Linked DNA regions of Cupriavidus taiwanensis LMG 19424. The protein of the gene in region 2 interacts with the protein of the main gene of each other region in a pairwise test. Links are inferred from orthologs where the notes say so. Each region holds a gene or a part of one and is shown on either strand. Other genes may lie near its edges.

What was found. The genes of interacting proteins can lie anywhere in the genome.
Region 1: the proteins of cysE (region 2) and cysK interact in binary tests that used the Escherichia coli proteins (3 or more experiments, as listed by UniProt). The link is inferred for Cupriavidus taiwanensis LMG 19424 from one-to-one orthologs.

What each region holds. Positions count from the first base shown.
Region 1 is NC_010530.1:2,329,036-2,334,588, reverse strand. Bases 2,489-5,462 are described here. They hold cysK (cysteine synthase A), read left to right. Parts: upstream 2,489-3,503; coding sequence 3,504-4,421; downstream 4,422-5,462. Other genes in these bases: alkB (DNA oxidative demethylase AlkB), read right to left, coding at 5,066-5,462; RALTA_RS25930 (GFA family protein), read right to left, coding at 4,483-4,971; RALTA_RS25940 (sulfite exporter TauE/SafE family protein), read right to left, coding at 2,555-3,319; RALTA_RS25945 (DUF938 domain-containing protein), read left to right, coding at 2,489-2,510. Also shown: RALTA_RS25955 (PhoX family protein), read left to right, coding at 1-66; RALTA_RS25950 (alpha/beta hydrolase family protein), read left to right, coding at 347-1,807; more of RALTA_RS25945, read left to right, coding at 1,893-2,488; more of alkB, read right to left, coding at 5,463-5,553.
Region 2 is NC_010528.1:1,223,121-1,230,683, forward strand. The notes cover bases 2,150-4,953. They hold cysE (serine O-acetyltransferase), read left to right. Parts: upstream 2,150-3,081; coding sequence 3,082-3,825; downstream 3,826-4,953. Other genes in these bases: RALTA_RS05700 (RNA methyltransferase), read left to right, coding at 2,150-2,778; RALTA_RS05710 (UDP-2,3-diacylglucosamine diphosphatase), read right to left, coding at 3,868-4,665; RALTA_RS05715 (peptidylprolyl isomerase), read right to left, coding at 4,732-4,953. Also shown: ppk2 (polyphosphate kinase 2), read right to left, coding at 1-481; RALTA_RS05690 (YdcH family protein), read right to left, coding at 495-710; RALTA_RS05695 (inositol monophosphatase family protein), read right to left, coding at 928-1,749; more of RALTA_RS05700, read left to right, coding at 1,960-2,149; more of RALTA_RS05715, read right to left, coding at 4,954-5,232; RALTA_RS05720 (peptidylprolyl isomerase), read right to left, coding at 5,255-5,839; RALTA_RS05725 (tetratricopeptide repeat protein), read right to left, coding at 5,908-6,633; cysS (cysteine--tRNA ligase), read left to right, coding at 6,928-7,563.

The DNA.
Region 1 (5,553 bases), on a different replicon or contig from region 2:
CGTTTCGGCGCGGCGGTCGGCTACCTGACCGGCGACCCGACCGGCGTCAGGCTGGCCAAGGCCTGACGCACGGCCGCGTGCGGTGATGACAACGGCGGGCCCTCGGCCCGCCGTTTTGCATTCACGGCCATCGCTCATCTGAGCGTGGTCTGTTAACACGCGGCCCCGGTTCAGGCGAGTCGGGGCTAACCCGCATCCGTTGCAACGGCCCCAGCGTGTCGAGGACGACCTCCATGCGGCTTGCGCTGCCGTGTCCTACAGTGGTGGGGGCGTCCGCCACGGCACTTCGCCGGCGGCGCGCCATTCGCCCAGGACAACAAGATCCGCATAACAATGGAGACCAGGCATGAAACGAGCTGTCGGGAAAGCCGCGATGCTGTGCCTCGCCGCCACGCTGCTGTATGGCTGCGGCGGCGATGACGACGAACCGGCGCAGACCCCGCCGCCGCAGGCCGAAGAAAAGCGCCCGCAGGACGACCGCACCTTCACCATGGATGCCGCCACGCTGCCGTTCGCGGCGCTGGCCGGCGCGCCTGAGGCCGACCGCTGGTGGGGCGTGCAGGATGGCGCCGGCTACCGCATCGAGGTGCCGAAGAACTGGAACGGCCGGCTGGTGATGTACGCCCACGGCTATGCCGGCACCGGCGCGGCACTGTCGGTGACCATGCCGAGCATCCGCCGTCACCTGCTGGCCAACGGCTACGCGTGGGCCGCGTCCAGCTATGCCAAGAACTACTATGACGTGCGCGCCGGCCTGGAAGACACCAATGCGCTGGCGCTGGCCTTCACGCGCATTGCCGCGCAAAACGGGCGCACGCTGGCGGCCCCGTCGCGCCTCTACATCGTCGGCCATTCGATGGGCGGCCATATCTCGGCCGCGGCGGTGGATGAAGAGAACATCCAGGCCGCCAACCACAAGGTGCGCTACCACGGCGCAGTGCCGATGTGCGGCGTGCTCGGCGATACCGAGCTGTTCAATTACTTCGGCGCCTACCAGACCGCCGCGCAGCAGCAGGCCGGCTATCCGGTGACGGCGTGGCCCGCGGCCAACTGGGCCCAGATCGCGCCGGCGGTGCGTGCGGCGCTGTTCACCACCTACCCCGGCCAGACCACGGCGCAGGGCGACACCCTCAAGGCGATCGTGCGCAACCTGACCGGCGGGCAGCGGCCGCTGTTCGACTGGGGCTTCGGCGGCCCGGGCGCGCAGGGGTTGCAGGATGCGGTGTGGAGCACCTTCGGCCAGGACGGCTCGGTCAACGGCATCCTGACCCAGAACGTGGTCAACACCACCGGCATCACCTTCCAGTTCGACAACGACCCGGCGCAATCCGTGGCGGAGCAGTCGTTCAACGCCGGCATCTTCCGCGTCACCGGCAGCGCCGAGGCCAACCGCGCGCGCAGCGACGGCCTGCGCTGGATACCCAGGACCAATGCGCGCATCAGCGTGCCGGTGGTGACGCTGCATACGCTGGGCGACATGTACGTGCCGTTCAGCATGGAGCAGATCTACAAGCGCCGCGCCGATGCCAACGGCACCGCGCAATGGCTGGTGCAGCGCGCCATCCGCGGCGTGAGCCATTGCGATTTCACCGTGGCCGAACAGGCCAGGGCCTTCGACGACATGGTCAACTGGGAGCAGAACGGGGTGAAACCGGCCGGCGACGAAGTGCTGGACGCCGCCACCGTGGCCAGCCCGGCCTATGGCTGCAAGTTCACCGACAACACGCTGGTGAGCGGCGACGAAAGCCCGACCACGGCGGCGCTGCGGCCGTCGGTGGCGCAGGCGTTCCCGTGCACGCCAGGCTGATTGGCTGACCGGCGCGCGGCCGCAGGCCGCGCGCCATTTCTGCTACGCTAGGCCCGTTCCCCAGCTTCCGCCTGCGCATGCCATCATGACCGGCCAGACCCACGACCCCGATGCGCGCCGCATGGCGCCTGCCACCGAGCGCAACCGCGAGCCCATCCTCGCCGTGCTGCGCCAGGTATTGCCCGCCAGCGGCACGGTGCTCGAAATCGCCAGCGGCACCGGCCAGCACGCCGTGCACTTTGCCGCGGCGCTGCCCGGCATCATCTGGCAGCCGAGCGACCCGGACGCGGCAGCGCGCGCGTCGATTGCCGCGTGGATCGCGCACGCGGGCGTGGCCAATGTGCGCGCGCCGCTGGCGCTGGATGTCTGCCGCCAGCCGTGGGGCATCGACGCCGCCGCCGCGGTGGTCTGCATCAACATGATCCATATCGCCCCGTGGGCCGCGGCCGAGGCGCTGTTCGCGGGTGCCGGCAAGCTGCTGGGCCCCGGCGGCGTGCTGTTCCTGTACGGCCCGTATCGCCGCGGCGGCGCGCATACCGCCCCCAGCAACGCCGCCTTCGACGCGCAGCTGCGCGCCACCGACCCCGACTGGGGCGTGCGCGACATGGAGGCAGTGATCGCGCTGGGTACTGCGCAGGGGCTGCGCTGCGACGAGCCGGTGCCGATGCCGGCCAACAACTTCTGCCTGGTGCTGCGCAAGTAGGCGCGCCGCGCGCGAGCTTCGCAGGATTTGCAGGCTTCGCCGCTTCAGCCGCGCACCAGCATCACCACCGCGGTGGCGATCAGGCACACCGCAAACAACGCGCGCAGGCGGCGCTCGGGCATCCGGTGCGCCAGCGCCACGCCCCATGAGATGGTCAGCATGCCGCCCAGCGACAGCGGAATGCCGCTGGCCCAGTCGACCTGGCCGGCATGGGCATAGGTGGCCAGCGCCACCACCGCGCCGGGCGTCACCAGCGCCAGTGCCAGGCCTTGCGCCGCGGCCTGGCGCAGCCCGAACAGGCCGACCAGCGCCGGCGCGGCCACCACGCCGCCGCCCACGCTGAAGAAGCCCGAGAACAAGCCGCCGACCACGCCCACCATCGGGATCCAGCGTGCCGAGACGCGCGCCTGCGGCGCCGTCACCGCGCGCCCCGGCAGCAGCCGCCACAGGAAGTACAGCGCCATGCCGATCATGAAGAGCGCGAAGATCCGCCGCAGCAACTGCGCGTCCATCGCGGTGGCCGTGCGCGCCGACAGCCACGTCGCCAGCACCGCGGACAAGCCCAGCACGACCGCCGTGCGCAGCGCAATGTCGGCCCGCTTGCGGTATTGCCAGAAGCCGATCAGCACGTTGGGCGCGATCATCACCAGCGCGGTGCCCTGTGCCAGCTGCTGGTCCATGCCGAACAGCAGGCCCAGCGCCGGAATCGCGATCAGCCCGCCGCCGATGCCGAACAGCCCGCCCACCGCGCCGAGCAAACCACCAAGTCCGAAGATCAGCAGGGAAGACAGCAGCAGGTGGTCAGGCATCAGGGCAGGGGGAAATGCGGGGGATTTCAGGCAGGATTCAGACAGAAGCGGGGGCAAGGCGCGGCGGCCTCCATCATACGCGAGCGGCCCGGGCGGCGCTTTGCACTAAAATCGGCGGGGTCATTCGATCCTGCGCTGCCGGGCCCGACAGGCCCGCTGCATCGCACCCGCCACGGAGAACACGATGAAGGTCCAGAACATCCTGCAGACGATCGGCAATACCCCGCATATCCGCATCAACCGGCTGTTCGGCAACGGCCACGAGGTCTGGATCAAGTCCGAGCGCAGCAACCCGGGCGCTTCGATCAAGGACCGCATCGCGCTGGCGATGGTGGAGGACGCCGAACGCCGCGGCGTGCTCAAGCCCGGCGGCACCATCATCGAGCCGACCTCGGGCAACACCGGCATCGGCCTGGCCATGGTGGCCGCGGTCAAGGGCTACAAGCTGGTGCTGGTGATGCCGGACAGCATGTCGGTCGAGCGCCGCCGCCTGATGCTGGCCTATGGCGCCACCTTCGACCTGACCCCGCGCGAGAAGGGCATGAAGGGCGCGATCGCGCGCGCCGAGGAACTGGTCGCCGCCACACCGGGCGCGTGGATGCCGCAGCAGTTCGAGAACCCGGCCAACGCCGACGTGCATGCGCGCACCACCGCGCAGGAAATCCTGAACGATTTCCCCGAGGGACTCGACGCACTCATCACCGGCGTCGGCACCGGCGGCCACCTGACCGGATGCGCTCGGGTGCTGAAGGAAAAATGGCCGCAGCTGAAAGTGTTCGGCGTCGAGCCGGTGGCGTCGCCGGTGATCTCCGGCGGCGCGCCGGCGCCGCACCCGATCCAGGGCATTGGCGCGGGCTTTATCCCGAAGAACCTCGACACCGCGCTGCTCGACGGCGTGATCCAGGTCGACGCCGAGCCCGCGCGCGAGATGGCGCGCCGCTGCGCGCGCGAGGAAGGCATCCTGGTCGGGATCTCGTCGGGCGCCACGCTGGCGGCGATCGCGCAGAAGCTGCCGGAACTGCCGGCCAACGCGCGCGTGCTGGGCTTCAACTACGACACCGGCGAGCGCTACCTGACCGTCGAAGGTTTCCTGCCCGCCTGAGGGATGTCGGCGGCGTGCGCGCGGCTTGAACGAAACCGTTCCTGTCGCGCCCGCCCGCCATTCAGCGCGACAGCAGGCCGTGCCGCTTGTGCCAGTCGGCCAGCGATTCCTCCGGCCATGTGTCGCAGCGGACATGGCCCTTGCCGCGCGGCACGTCTACCCACGGCGCTACGGAATCCAGCGAGGCCTCCACCACCTCCGGCGGGCGCGGCAGCGGCGTGTCGATGGCCGAGGCGTGCGGATACAGCATCTCGGGCCAGCGCGGATCCCACAACCACAGCGCGCTGCCGCACTTCACGCAGAAATGCCGCTGCGCCGGCGAGCGCCGCGCGCGCTTGCCGGGCTCGCGCAGCACGGCGCGGTAGACGCCCAGGTGCTTGCGCCCGCGCACGCGCAGCGTGGCGGCATCGCCGCCGATGTTGATGGCATAGCCGCCACCACCCGCCGTCTTGCGGCAGATCGAGCAATGGCAATGCATGTATGGGCAGGGCGAATCGGACTCGAGCGAGAAGTGGACCGCGCCGCAATGGCAGGAGCCGTCGAGATGCATGGGAAGGGCCTTTGCACGGTGGCGTTCGGGACAGTCCATTGACTGTAGAAAACCCCCGCCAAAGTGCCAAGGCCGGGGCAGGCGGCTAGCGCGCCTATCGCGCCTTGCGGAACGTCAGGTTGATGCGCAGCGGCCCCAGCAGCGGATGATCGCCATCGGCCAGCGGCGCCACGCCGTGGAACGCCAGCCGCGACGGCCCGCCCCACACCACCACGTCGCCATGCGCCAGCCGTATCCGCTGCGGCTTGTCGGCACGGCGCATGCCGCCGAACAGAAACACCGCCGGCAGCCCCAGCGACACCGAGACGATGGGCGCGGTGAAATCGCGCTCGTCGCGGTCCTGGTGCAGCGACAGGCGGGTGCCCGGCACATAGCGGTTGATCAGGCAGGCATCCGGCGCAAAGCCGGCAAAACCCGCCTGCTCCGCCGCGCTGGCGGCCAGCTCTCGGAAACTCGCCGGCATGTCGGGCCACGCCTGTCCGCTCAGCGGATCGACCGCGTCGTAGCGATAGCCGCGCGCGTCGGAGACCCAGCCGCACGCGCCGCAGTTGGTCATCGCCACCGACATCTTCAGCCCGCCGG
Region 2 (7,563 bases):
CGAACAGGATCACCACGCGCTGGCCGGTCTCGCGCACCCAGGCCTGGAACTTGAGCAGTTCCACCTGCAGGCGGTACTTCTGCTTCTCGTAATTGCGCCGCGACATCAGGTTCTGGTACGGGTAGGCGCCTTCGCGCCAGCCGGCGGACAGTTCGTCGTCCGGGTGGCGCTGGCGGCCAGCCTGCCAGGCGGCGGGATCGCCTTCGAGGATCAGGCTGCGCAATTGCGCGGCCTCGTCCGGCGCCAGGCCGTCGAGCAGCGTGCGGATGGCGCCAAGCATGCCGGTGCCATCGCCGGCCTGGCTGGCCAGGATGTCCTGCATGCCGCCTGCCGCCAGTTGCACGGCGGCTTCGACGGCGCTGTCGACTTCATTGCGCTGGGCCGACAGCGCGGAGCGGGTGGGCAGCACATCGCCGCGGGCCGTGGCGCGGGGCCGTGTCGCGCCCGGAGTGCGCGAGGTCTGGAGGTTGGGGTCGGTCATCTGCGCGCCTCCGTCAGGCGGCGGTGCGGCGCAGGATTTGATAGAGCTGGTCCTTGAGCAGCAGCTTCTCTTTTTTCAGCCGCTCGATTTCGAACGTGGAAGCCGGCACCAGGCCGCGCTCCATGTTGTGGATTTCCTGATCGAGCGAATTGTGGCGGTGGAACAGCCGCGCAAAGTGCGCGTCTTGGGTCTTCAGGGTGCTGATCTGGTCGCGGTACTCGGGAAACATGCTGGCTCTCCTGTGGCTGGATCCGCGCGCACATGGCGTGGCGCATGGATTCATTCTGGTGAGCGCAGGGCGGCGCGGCCTTGACCAGGATCATGGCTCGCCGGGGAATGAGACGAGGCCGCGTTGGGCAACGCACGTGCATGCGGCCCCGTAAAAACAAACGCCCGCCGGAATGCGGCGGGCGGGCTGGCATGGCCGCTCAGGCCATCAGCGGGATTCAGGCCGAGGCGGGCTTGGCGTTGTCCAGCGAGTACGGCGACAGCAGGCGCACCATCTGGGCAAAGGCCTTGGGGTTGCCGGCCAGCACTTCGCCTTGTTCCATCTGGCGCGGCTCGCCGGCATAGTTGCCCACCAGCCCGCCCGATTCGGTGATCAGCAGCATGCCGGCGGCCATGTCCCACGGCTGCAGGCCGCGCTCGAAGAAGCCGTCGAGGCGGCCGCAGGCCACGTAGGCCAGGTCCAGCGCCGCGGCGCCCGGGCGACGCAGGCCGGCGCAGCTGCGCGTCATCAGCGCGAAGATCTCGAGGTACTCGTCCACGCCTTCCAGGTCGCGGAACGGGAAGCCGGTGCCGATCAGGCAGTCGGCCAGCTTGTCGCGGCGGGTGACGCGGATGCGGCGGTTGTTCAGGAAGGCGCCGGCGCCCTTGGTGGCGGTGAACAGTTCGTCGCGGGTCGGGTCATAGACCACCGCCTGCACCGGCGTGCCGCGGTGCAGCTGGGCGATCGAGACCGCGTATTGCGGGAAGCCGTGGATGAAGTTGGTGGTGCCGTCGAGCGGGTCGATCACCCAGGTGTATTCATGGCCGGCTTCGTCTTCGGCCCAGGACTGGCCGGACTCTTCCGCTAGAATGCCGTGTTCCGGGTAGGCGGTGCGCAGGACCTCGATGATCGCGGCTTCAGCGGCGCGGTCCACCTCGGTAACGAAATCGTTGTGTTGCTTGCGCGAGACGCGCACCAGATCGACGTCGAGCGACGCGCGGTTGATGATGGATCCCGCCTTGCGGGCCGCCTTGATGGCGATATTGAGCATCGGATGCATGAATCTCTCCAGGCCGGCCACGATGCGGCGGGGCGCCAAAGCGCCGCACGCCCGCTCATGGGCAGCTGACAACACAACGGATTGTAGAAGAACGTGGGACGTCGCCTGGACTGAATGGCCTTGCCGCGGGACGCCCTGTAGATGTGTCGAGAACGCCTCGCGGGCAAGGATAAACCTGGCGCCGCGCCAAAGAAGAACCCCGAATTGTATATGAACCCGGCAATTGATACGAGCCAGACCGCCATGCCACCCGACGGCGGCGACGCCTTCGGCCGCGTGCGCTTCGTGCTGGTGGAAACCAGCCATCCCGGCAACGTGGGCTCGGTGGCGCGGGCCATCAAGACCATGGGCTTCGGCAGCCTGGTGCTGGTGTCGCCACGCGAGCCGGAGGTGCTGCGGCATCCCGATGCCGTGGCCATGGCCAGCGGCGCCGACGACGTGCTGGCCGCCGCGGTGATCGTCGACGGGGTGGACGCGGCCCTGGCCGGGGCCGCGCTGACCGTCGCCATGACCGCGCGCCAGCGCGAGTTCGGGCCGCCGCGGCTGCTGCCGCGTGCCGCCGCCGCGCGGGCGCGCCAGACGCTGGGCGGCAGCGGCGACGTGGCGTTCGTGTTCGGCAACGAGCGCTACGGCCTGCCCAACGAGGTGGTGGAGCGCTGCAACGCCGTGACCCATATCCCCGCCAATCCCGCCTATGCCTCGCTGAACCTGGCGCAGGCGGTGCAGCTGGTCGCCTACGAGATGCGGCTGACGCTGCTGGACGCCGCCCCGGACGCGGGCGCCAATATCGGCTATGCTGGCGAGCCGGCCACGGCGGAACAGGTCGAGGCCATGTTCGGCCACCTGCAGACCGGGCTGGAGGCGATCGGATTTCTCGATCCGTCCAACCCCCGCAAGCTGATGACCCGGCTGCGCCGCCTGCTGGCGCGCAGCGGCCTCGAGCGCGAGGAAGTGAACATCCTGCGCGGCATCGCCAAGCACATGCTGATTGCCGCGCAGAACCCGTCTGGCCCGCAAGCCGACCGGTGACAGGAGCAAAGGACTGTGGCAGCAACCCGTAGCGATGCGATGTGGGACCAGGACGGTGCATGCCGATGCGGCGTGGCCGGATGTCCCGCCGCCGCGGGCTCGCGCATGCCCGGTCGATGTTGATCGCAGCATCGCAGCAATGTCCCTGGCGGATCAGGGGCCAAATGCCGGTGCCGCAGGGCGGGCCGGCAAATCCCTTACACTCCTGATCCTCTTCACCGGCCCCCGACCGCGCCGGCGACCCTGCCCCGGGCCCAGGCCCGCGTGGCGCGGCGCACGGCGCGGCACCACGACACGACCAAGATGTTCTCTCGCCTGAAGGAAGATATCGACACGATCATGCTGCGCGATCCCGCCGCGCGCAGCCGCCTCGAAGTCCTGACCTGCTACCCGGGCCTGCACGCGGTGCTGCTGCACCGGCTGGCGCACGCATGCTGGCGCGCGGGGCTTCACTGGCTGGGCCGCTGGATTTCGCACTGGTCGCGCTTTTTTACCGGCATCGAGATCCATCCCGCGGCGACGCTGGGCCGGCGCGTGTTCATCGACCACGGCATGGGCGTGGTCATCGGCGAAACCGCGCAGATCGGCGACGACTGCACCATCTACCAGGGCGTGACGCTGGGCGGCACGTCGCTGTACAAGGGCCAGAAACGGCATCCGACCCTCGGGGCCGGCGTGGTGGTCAGCGCCGGCGCCAAGGTGCTGGGCGGGTTCGTGGTGGGCGACGGCGCGCGCGTGGGCTCCAATGCGGTGGTGCTCAAGCCGGTGCCGCCAGGCGCGACCGCGGTCGGCATCCCGGCCCGCATCATCCTGCCGGATGCGCCGTCGGTGCAGCAGGGTGCCAAGCAGGAGTTCTCGGCCTACGGCATCACGCCCAACGCCGACGACCCGGTGTCGCTGGCGCTCAAGAGCCTGATCGACAATGCCGCGCTCCAGCATGACCGCATCGAGGCCGTGCTGGCCGCGCTCGACCGGCTTGGCGAACACCTGGAGAACACGCCGAACGATCCGTTCGATGCCAGCGAGCTGCGCAAGCTGATGAAATAACGGCGTGCCGGCACGGGCTGCGCCGCTGGCCCGCGGTGCCGCTCAGTCGGTCTGCGGCAGCAGCCGGAAACCGTCACGGTCCAGCTGCAGCACCGCGGCGCGCGGATGCGCGCCATCCAGGTCCCAGTCGGTCAGCACCCAGCGCACGCCTGCACCGTCTTCGTGGCGGGCAGGGCGATGGGTATGGCCATGGATCAGCAGCGACGCGCCGGCGGCGCCGAGCAACTCGGCCGCCGCCGCTGGGGCCACATCCCCATAGACCACCGGCACCGCCGCGCCGGCGCTGCGTTGCCTGGCGCGGTTGCCTTCGCTGTCCGCGCGCAGCTTGCGGGCCACCGCCAGGCGAGCGCGCAGCGGCAGCGCCAGGAACACGCGCTGCACCCAGCGCTTGCGGGTCCAGCGGCGAAAGCGGTTGTAGCGTTCGTCGTCGATGCACAGCATGTCGCCGTGGCTCAGCACGACGCGCTGGCCGGCGCAATCGATCAAGGTGGGGTCGGGCAGCAGCGTGGCGCCCGCGGCGCCGGCAAAGCGGCGGCCCAGCAGGAAGTCGCGGTTGCCGTGCATCAGGTACACCGCCACGCCGCGCGCGGACAGTGTGCGCAGCGCCAGCGCCACGCGTTGCGCGAACGGCGCGTCGGTTTCTTCGTCGCCGACCCAGAATTCAAAGAAGTCGCCCAGGATGAACAGCGTGCGCGCCTGCGCTGCGGCGCGCTCGAGCGTGCGCTCGAAGGCCGCTAGCGTGCGCGGCATGCCGGGCGTCAGATGCAGGTCGGAAATGAACCACGCCGGCGCCTGTACCTCGAGGGGACCGGCCACCGGCGTGTGGGAGATTGCGGTCATGCGTGGTGTCGGGAAAAAAAGGCCGGCACGCGCGCGCGCACGGTACCGCAATCGGCAGGCATCGGCTTATTCGACGACGACGGCCTTCTCGATCACGACGTCTTCCAGCGGCACGTCCTGGTGGAAGCCCGAGCTGCCGGTACGCACGCCCTTGATCTGCTCGACCACGTCGGTGCCGTCGACGACCTTGCCGAACACGGCATAGCCGAAGCCCTGCGGGGTCGGCGACGAAAAGTTGAGGAAGTCGTTGTCGACCACGTTGATGAAGAACTGCGCGGTGGCCGAGTGCGGCGCATTGGTGCGCGCCATCGCCACGGTGTAGCGGTCGTTCTTCAGGCCGTTGCCGGCTTCGTTCTCGATCGGGGCGTCGGTGTCCTTCTGCTTCATGCCGGGTTCGAAGCCGCCGCCCTGGATCATGAAGTTCTTGATCACGCGGTGGAAGATGGTGTTGTCGTAGTGGCCCTTGCGGACATACGACAGGAAGTTCTCAACCGTTTTCGGGGCCTTCTCGGCGTCGAGTTCCAGGGTGATCACACCCTTGTTGGTCTGGAGCTGTACCTTGGACATGGCGGTTTCCTCTGTTCGGTAATTATTTGACGACGGTGGCCGACTCGATCACGATCGGCGCGGCCGGCACGTTGCGCATCGGGCCGTAGGCCGTGGTCGGCACGGACTTGATCTTGTCGATCGTGTCCATGCCTTCCACCACCTTGCCGAAGACGGCATAGCCATTGCCGTCCGGCTGCGGGTAGTCGAGATTCGGATTATCCACCACATTGACGAAGAACTGCGCGGTGGCCGAGTCCGGGTTGCTGGTGCGCGCCATGGCAACCGTGCCGGCCTTGTTCTTGAGGCCGTTGCGGGCTTCCAGCGGGATCGGCGCGCGCGTGGGCTTTTCCTTCATGTCGCGGTCAAAGCCGCCGCCCTGCACCATGAAGCCGTTGATCACGCGGTGGAAGATGGTGCCACTGTAGAAGCCGCTCTTCACATATTCCAGGAAGTTCGCGACGGTCTTGGGCGCTGCCTCGGGATAGAGCTCGACCGTGAACTTGCCGGCGCTGGTGACGAACTGGACGCGCTCGGCGGCCTTCTGCTGGGCCAGCGCGCTGAACGAAGACAGCGCCAGGGTGCCGGCGGCCAGGCCGGCCAGCAGGATGCGACGGGAACGGATCATGAATGGAACTCCGGTAAGTCGGGATGGACACGGCCCGGGCATGGCGCGCCGGGCCAGCGGATGGAGGGTCAGTTCGCCGCCGGGGCGCTGGCCGGAGACTGGCGTCCGCCCGGCGCCGCCTTGCGGCCGGTGGCCGCTGGCGCGGCCGGCTTCGGTGGCGCTGCCACGGCGGAGGCCGGGGCCAGTTGGCGCAGGCCGGCGCTGGCGCGGGCATCGCCCGGATTGCGGCGCAGGGCCTCGGTGTAGGCCTGCTCGGCCAGGCGGCGGTAGACGTCGCCCAGGTTGGTGTAGCCGACCGCGAAGGCCGGCTTGACCTCGGTGGCCAGCAGCAGTTCGGCTTCGGCGCGCTTCAGGTCGCCGCGCTTGGCATAAAGCAGTGCCAGGTTGTTGTGCGGCTCGGGCAGTTCGGGAAAGTCCTGCGCCATCTCGCTGAAGGCCTGGATCGCTTCGTCCTCGCGGCCCGCCTGGGCCAGCGCCCAGGCCCGCTGGAAGCGGGCCTGCGCATTGCGCGGATTGGTGGCAAGCACGCGGTCGAAGCCCTTGATGGCGTCCTCGTAGCGGCGCGCATTGGCGGCTTGCTGGGCCTCGCCCATGCCCGGGTCGGTCGACTGGATGCCGCCGACCGGCGAGGTCGGCACCGCCAGCGACAGCGGGCCGTTCTGCGCGGACGCGGGGCCTGCCAGCGCCGCGGCCAGCGCCAGCAGCGGCACGACGGTGCGAGATCCGCGCCGGCGCATGCGTGCAGCGGTGGCGGCGTGGACAGCAAAAAACGGGGAGGGCAGCGGCAGGCTCATTGAGGACGGGTCCGTTATACTCCGCGGCATTCTAGCAAAGCGGCAAGTGCGGCACGAAGGCGGTGCCGCGGCGGCCAGGTGTGCGGGGCCATGCGCGGGCTCCATGCGCGGGCTCCATGCGCGGCTTCCATGCGCGCCGGCGCGCCGGGCCGCGTCGCCGACTCGCGCACTGCCTTCCGGTAAGATATGGGGCGCGACGGCATTGCGCCAGTGGCGGCGTGCGCGCCGGCGGCCATGGCCCGCGTTGCCTGCCGGGCGAACCCGGCAGACTCCTCTCACCACTCACTTCGTTTCATGCAGCCCCTGAACATCTACAACACGCTCGCGCGTGAGAAACAGCCATTCGTGCCAATCGAACCCGGCAAGGTCCGCATGTATGTGTGCGGCATGACCGTGTACGACTACTGCCACGTCGGCCACGCGCGCGTGATGGTGGTGTTCGACATGGTGCACCGGTGGTTGCGCGCCGCCGGCTACGAGGTGACGTATGTGCAGAACATCACCGACATCGACGACAAGATCATCCGCCGCGCGGTAGAGAACGGTGAGACCATCGGCGAGCTGACCACGCGCTTCATCCAGTACATGCACGAGGATGCCGCGGCACTGGGCGTGATCCGTCCCGACCACGAGCCGCGCGCCACCGACTACGTGCCGCAGATGCTCGACATGATCGGCAAGCTCGAGGCCAAGGGCCTGGCCTACCAGGCCAGCGACGGCGACGTGAACTACTCGGTGCGCAAGTTCGACGGCTACGGCAAGCTGTCCGGCAAGTCGCTCGAAGACCTGCGCGCCGGCGAGCGCGTCAGCGCCAACGATGCCAAGCAGGACCCGCTCGACTTCGTGCTGTGGAAATCCGCCAAGGCCAGCGAGCCGCCCGAGAGCAAGTGGGACTCGAAGTGGGGCGCCGGCCGCCCCGGCTGGCACATT